Regions from separate parts of the Streptomyces sp. NPDC091279 genome, predicted to be linked through region 1. Evidence: predicted binding sites of a transcription regulator. Region 1 holds the regulator's gene; the other holds the start of a gene.
The links. Region 1 encodes HrcA, which represses chaperone genes, less so after heat shock. Its sites were predicted from a motif close to TTNGCACTCNGNNNNNCNGAGTGCNAA; they were not measured.
Positions count from the first base shown of each region.

Region 2: a site for HrcA is predicted at 1,894-1,920, ahead of groL (chaperonin GroEL). Genes of this name have one in related genera too.

Region 1 covers NZ_JBIVVA010000007.1:138,952-142,359, forward strand. The annotation lists gene hemW (radical SAM family heme chaperone HemW) at 1-87, shown strand, start outside; gene ACIQOU_RS19075 (DUF3097 domain-containing protein) at 100-903, opposite strand; gene ACIQOU_RS19080 (MBL fold metallo-hydrolase) at 938-1,660, opposite strand; gene hrcA (heat-inducible transcriptional repressor HrcA) at 1,796-2,812, shown strand; gene dnaJ (molecular chaperone DnaJ) at 2,813-3,408, shown strand, end outside.
Region 2 covers NZ_JBIVVA010000012.1:311,593-315,000, reverse strand. The annotation lists gene ACIQOU_RS29445 (NUDIX hydrolase) at 1-23, shown strand, start outside; gene groL (chaperonin GroEL) at 108-1,730, opposite strand; gene ACIQOU_RS29435 (cold-shock protein) at 2,147-2,350, opposite strand; gene ACIQOU_RS29430 (MoaD/ThiS family protein) at 2,767-3,042, opposite strand; gene thrC (threonine synthase) at 3,172-3,408, opposite strand, start outside.

The sequences.
Region 1 (3,408 bases):
CCCACCCCTTACGCGGCAGGCCGAGCAGCCCTCACCCTGAAGGGCCGCCTCCTGGCGGACGCGGTGGTACGAGACCTGGTGGACTGACATCCCGGGACGTCAGCCCGGCGCCGTGACGAAGTCGATCAATTCCTCGACCCGGCCCAGGAGTTCGGGTTCCAGGTCTTTGTAGGACGTGACCCGGGACAGGATCGCCTGCCAGACCGCGCCGGTGTTCTCCGGCCAGCCGACGGCTCGGCAGACGCCTGTTTTCCAGTCCTGGCCGCGAGGAACCCGGGGCCAGGCCTCGATGCCCACCGACGACGGCTTCACCGCCTCCCAGATGTCGATGTACGGGTGGCCCACCACCAGGGCGTGTGCGCTGGTGACCTGCTCGGCGATGCGCCACTCCTTGGTGCCCGGCACCAGGTGGTCGACGAGGATGCCGAGGCGGGCGTCCGGGCCCGGCGCGAACTCGGCGACGATCGACGGCAGGTCGTCCACCCCCTCCAGGTACTCCACGACGACGCCCTCGATGCGCAGGTCGTCGCCCCACACCCGTTCGACCAGTTCCGCGTCGTGCCGGCCCTCGACGTAGATGCGCCCGGCCCGCGCCACCCGCGCGCGGGCCCCGGGCACGGCCACCGAACCGGACGCCGTGCGCGCCGGGCGCCTCGGCCCCGACGCGGGGCGGACGAGGGTCACCACCCGGCCCTCCAGGAGGAAGCCGCGGGGTTCCAGCGGGAACACCCGGTGGGCGCCGAAGCGGTCCTCCAGGGTCACCGTGCCCGCCTCGCAGCGGATCACCGCCCCGCAGAAACCGGTGCCGGGCTCCTCCACCACCAGACCGGGGTCGGCCGGGACCTCCGGGGCGGGCTTGGGCTTCTTCCACGGCGGGGTCAGGTCGGCGGAGTACTGGCGCATTCGGATGACGATAGGAGAACCACGCCGACCCCGGTCACGACACGCCGAAACGCGCCGCCAGCCTGTCCCGTTGCGCCCGCACGAACCCCGCGTCCACCACCGCACCGTGACCGGGCACATACAGCGCGTCCTCGCCGCCCAGCGCGAGCAGCCGGTCGAGCGCCGCCGGCCACGCGGACGGAACGGCGTCCGGGCCCGCCTGCGGTTCACCCGACTCCTCGACCAGGTCGCCGCAGAACACCGTCGCGGGCGACCCCGGCACCAGCACCGCGAGGTCATGCGCGGTGTGGCCCGGGCCGACCCTCGCCAGAAGCACCCGCCGGCCGCCGCCCAGGTCGAGTTCCAGCTCGCCGGAGACCAGCCGGCCGGGCGGCACCAGAGCGCCCGCAGCCTCGGCGGCGACCCGCGCGTCAAGGCCGTTGCGTACCGCGTCCGCCCGGATCTCCGCCACGCCCTGCGCGAACACGGCGTCCAGACCCGCCGCCCCGAACACCTGCGCGTCCGCGAACGCCGGTGCCCCGAAGACATGGTCGAAATGAGCGTGTGTCAGCGCGAGATGAGTCACACGGCACCCCGCGAGCGCCTCGGCCCGCTCCCGGACCGACGCCCCCTCCACCAGGCTCGACCCCGCGTCGACCACCAGCGCCGCCGTGTCCCCCGCCACCAGCCCCGCCGTGCAGTCCCAGCCCGGCAGCCGGCACCGGCCGACCCCGTCCGCCAACCGTTCCCACCCCAGCTCTTCCCAAGTCACCGTCATACGGCGACGCTAGCGGTGGTGGGCCGACCTTGCCCCGGGTGCACCTCACCGCCGTACACTGGGCCCCGGCACGCTGGCACTCGCACGCGCTGAGTGCCAGGCAGGTAACAGGGGAAGAGTCTGGAGGTGGGCGCGATGCTGAACGAACGACGGCTTCAGGTGCTGCGCGCCATCGTCCAGGACTACGTCGGCACCGAGGAGCCGGTCGGCTCGAAAGCGCTGACCGAACGGCACAACCTCGGCGTCTCCCCGGCCACCGTGCGCAACGACATGGCCGCCCTGGAGGACGAGGGCTTCATCGCCCAGCCGCACACCAGCGCCGGACGCATCCCCACCGACAAGGGCTACCGGCTCTTCGTCGACAAGCTGGCCGGCGTCAAACCGATGTCGGGCCCCGAGCGGCGCGCCATCCACCACTTCCTCGACGGCGCCGTCGACCTGGACGACGTCGTCGCCCGCACGGTGCGGCTGCTCGCGCAGCTGACCCGGCAGGTCGCCGTCGTGCAGTACCCGTCGCTGACCCGTTCCACGGTCCGGCACGTGGAACTGCTCTCGCTGGCCCCGGCCCGCCTGATGCTGGTGCTCATCACCGACACCGGACGGGTCGAACAGCGGATGGTCGACTGCCCGGCGCCGTTCGGCGAGTCCTCGCTCGCCGATCTGCGGGCCCGGCTCAACAGCCGGGTCGCCGGGCGGCGCTTCACCGACGTGCCCACCCTCGTCGAGGACCTCCCCGAGGCCTTCGACCTGGAGGACCGGGGCACGGTCTCGACGGTGCTCTCCACCCTCCTGGAGACGCTCGTCGAGGAGAACGAGGAGCGGCTGATGATCGGCGGCACCGCCAATCTCACCCGCTTCGGACATGACTTTCCTCTCGTGATCCGTCCCGTCCTGGAGGCCCTGGAGGAACAGGTCGTTCTCCTCAAACTCCTGGGCGAGGCGGGGGATTCGGGCATGACCGTACGCATCGGTCACGAGAACGCCTACGAGGGACTCAACTCCACGTCCGTGGTGTCGGTCGGCTACGGTTCGGGCGGCGAGGCAGTAGCCAAGCTCGGCGTGGTCGGCCCGACCCGCATGGATTACCCGGGAACGATGGGAGCGGTACGCGCAGTGGCACGGTACGTCGGACAGATCCTGGCGGAGTCGTAAGTGGCCACGGACTACTACGCCGTTCTCGGCGTGCGCCGCGACGCTTCGCAGGATGAGATCAAGAAGGCCTTCCGGCGGCTCGCACGCGAGCTGCATCCGGATGTGAATCCGGACCCGAAGACCCAGGAGCGGTTCAAGGAGATCAACGCCGCCTACGAGGTGCTCTCCGACCCGCAGAAGAAGCAGGTCTACGACCTCGGCGGCGACCCCCTCTCGCAGGCGGGCGGCGGAGGCGCGGGCGGCTTCGGCGCGGGCGGCTTCGGGAACTTCTCGGACATCATGGACGCGTTCTTCGGAACGGCGTCGCAGCGGGGCCCGCGCTCGCGGACCCGGCGCGGCCAGGACGCCATGATCCGCCTGGAGGTCGAGCTGGACGAGGCGGCCTTCGGCACCACGAAGGACCTCCAGGTCGACACGGCCATCGTCTGCACCACGTGCAGCGGCGAAGGGGCCGCGCCCGGCACCAGCGCCCAGACCTGCGACATGTGCCGCGGCCGGGGCGAGGTGTCCCAGGTGACCCGGTCCTTCCTCGGCCAGGTCATGACCTCGCGGCCCTGCCCGCAGTGCCAGGGCTTCGGCACGGTCGTCCCGACGCC
Region 2 (3,408 bases), on a different contig from region 1:
CCTCCGTGTCCGGCGTGCGGTGAAACGCCCGAGGGCGGCACCCTTCGCGTCGTGCGAAGTGTGCCGCCCTCGGTCCGTGCGCAGGACGGAACCGATCCTCGGGAGGATCAGAAGTCCATGTCACCGCCGGGCATGCCACCCGGAGCGGCGGCAGCGGCCTTCTCCGGCTTGTCGGCGATGACGGCCTCGGTGGTGAGGAAGAGCGCGGCGATGGACGCGGCGTTCTGAAGAGCGGAACGCGTGACCTTCGCCGGGTCGATGATGCCCTCGGCGATCATGTCGACGTACTCGCCCGTGGCGGCGTTCAGACCGTGGCCGACGGCCAGGTTGCGCACCTTCTCCACGACGACGCCGCCCTCAAGGCCGCCGTTGACGGCGATCTGCTTGAGCGGGGCCTCCAGGGCGAGCTTCACGGCGTTGGCGCCGGTCGCCTCGTCACCTTCGAGCTCCAGCTTCTCGAACACCGCGGTGGCCTGGAGCAGGGCCACGCCACCACCGGCGACGATGCCCTCCTCGACGGCCGCCTTCGCGTTGCGAACGGCGTCCTCGATGCGGTGCTTGCGCTCCTTGAGCTCGACCTCGGTCGCGGCACCGGCCTTGATGACGGCGACGCCACCGGCGAGCTTGGCCAGACGCTCCTGGAGCTTCTCGCGGTCGTAGTCCGAGTCGCTGTTCTCGATCTCGGCGCGGATCTGGTTGACCCGGCCCTGGACCTGGTCGCTGTCACCGGAGCCGTCGACGATGGTCGTCTCGTCCTTGGTGATGACGACCTTGCGGGCGCGGCCCAGGAGGTCCAGGGTCGCGTTCTCCAGCTTGAGGCCGACCTCCTCGGAGATGACCTCGCCGCCCGTGAGGATGGCGATGTCGCCGAGCATGGCCTTGCGGCGGTCGCCGAAGCCCGGGGCCTTGACGGCGACGGACTTGAAGGTGCCGCGGATCTTGTTGACGACCAGGGTCGACAGGGCCTCGCCCTCGACGTCCTCGGCGATGATCAGCAGCGGCTTGCCCGACTGCATGACCTTCTCCAGGAGCGGGAGCAGGTCCTTGACGGAGCCGATCTTGGAGTTGGCGATGAGGATGTACGGGTCGTCGAGCGACGCCTCCATCCGCTCCATGTCGGTGGCGAAGTACGCCGAGATGTAGCCCTTGTCGAAGCGCATGCCCTCGGTGAGTTCCAGCTCCAGACCGAAGGTCTGGGACTCCTCGACGGTGATGACGCCTTCCTTGCCGACCTTGTCCATGGCCTCGGCGATCAGCTCGCCGATCTGGGTGTCGGCGGCGGAGATGGAGGCCGTCGAAGCGATCTGCTCCTTGGTCTCGACATCCTTCGCCTGCTCAAGGAGGGCGGCGGAGACGGCCTCGACGGCCTTCTCGATGCCGCGCTTGAGGGCCATCGGGTTGGCACCGGCGGCGACGTTGCGCAGGCCTTCCTTGACGAGGGCCTGGGCGAGAACGGTGGCGGTGGTCGTACCGTCGCCGGCGACGTCGTCCGTCTTCTTGGCGACTTCCTTGACCAGCTCGGCGCCGATCTTCTCGTACGGGTCTTCGAGTTCGATCTCCTTGGCGATGGAGACACCATCGTTGGTGATCGTGGGGGCGCCCCACTTCTTCTCGAGGACGACGTTGCGGCCCTTGGGGCCGAGCGTCACCTTGACGGCGTCCGCGAGCTGGTTCATGCCGCGCTCGAGGCCGCGCCGTGCCTCCTCGTCGAACGCGATGATCTTGGCCATGTGAAGTGGTCCCTCCAGGACTGGGGGTGATTCCTTCGGACCGCGCCCGCGCCCGCGACGGACGGCACGCACACCGTGTGGTTCCTTGCCCCACCCGGCCTGCGGGCCTCACCGACCCGGTCCTTCGTTGTCACTCTCACCTTCAGAGTGCTAACGCCAATGATTAGCACTCGACCCATGCGAGTGCAAGCGCCTACCGAGGATCGGCCGGTGACTGCGCGGAGGGCGAACGGTCGGCGCACGGGCCGTGCGGGAGGGGCGCGCGAGGGGCGCACGTGGCGACACGGCCGGGAACGTGCCTGGGAACGCGGCCGGGAACGTGCCTGGGAAAACGCAGACCGAAGGGCCCGCACCCCTGGAGGTGCGGGCCCTTCGGCAGAAGACGTCGCCTGCGGTTGATTCGGCTGGTCGCGCGATCAGGCGGCGACGCGAACCATGTCGGCCTGCGGGCCCTTCTGGCCCTGCGAGATCTCGAACTCCACCCGCTGGCCTTCTTCCAGGGTGCGGTACCCGTCCATCTGGATCGCGCTGTAGTGGACGAAAACATCCGCACCACCGTCGACCGCGATGAAGCCGTACCCCTTCTCCGCGTTGAACCACTTGACGGTGCCCTGAGCCATGCCCAACTCCCCTATTACTGGCCCTTGCACAGACCCGCACTTCGCGGACCCGGGTCAGACCTCCACCCACCGTTGGCACTGGGGGCGTGCGCCGGAACGCGTCGACCGCGGCCGAATGTATCTGCCCAACTGCCCTCTGCAACAGGTCAATCGGACGAGAATTCTGGACGGCCGGGGTCCGGAATGTTGCGAGAATTCAACTCAATTCAGGGCAAGTCGGGCCCGGCAAAAGGCACAAGGCGCGCAAAAGTCCCGCACACTTTGGCTACATCTTGTCGCGCGGCGAGCCGGAACCCGTCGGGGCGCGGTGTGCGGAATGGTGCGGGTTCCCCAATCCTACCGTGCTCAACCATGCAGAATTGCCCCCTCCGGTTCTCTCCCGGGGAGGGCAATTCGGTGAACTCTCGGTGGCCCGGTCAGCCGCCGGCGACCGCCGGGATGATCGAGACGCCCGCGCCGTCCGGCGTCGCGGTCTCAAGCCCCTGCTCGAACCGGACGTCGTCGTCGTTCACATACACGTTGACGAACCGCCGCAACGCACCCTTGTCATCCAGAACCCGCCCAGAAATCCCGGAATGGTTCTTCTCCAGATCAGCAATGACCTCACCGAGGGTGCTCCCCTCGGCCGTCACCTCAGCCTGGCCCCCGGTATAGGTACGCAGAATAGTGGGGATACGGACACTAACGCTCACAGGAGAACCTCCGGTCGGAAGCAGGCTTTTTGGCTTGTGGCTTTCAGGGGCGCGGGGCTGTGTTCGATATGCGGCTGCCGCCGCGCGGGCGCGAGAAGCCCCACCGGCCCGCAGACGACAACGACGAAACTAGGCAAGCCCAGCTTCACGGAACGATTCCAGGCTGGGCCGAATCGTCGCACTCAGCCCCGTCCCCGCCACCGCGTCCAGCGTCTTGAGCCCATCACCGGTATTGAGCACCACCGTGGTCAACGTCGGATCGAGCAGCCCGCTCTCCAGCAGCTTCTTGGTGACCCCCACCGTCACCCCACCCGCCGTCTCGGCGAAAATCCCCTCCGTACGGGCGAGCAGCTTGATCGCGTCGAC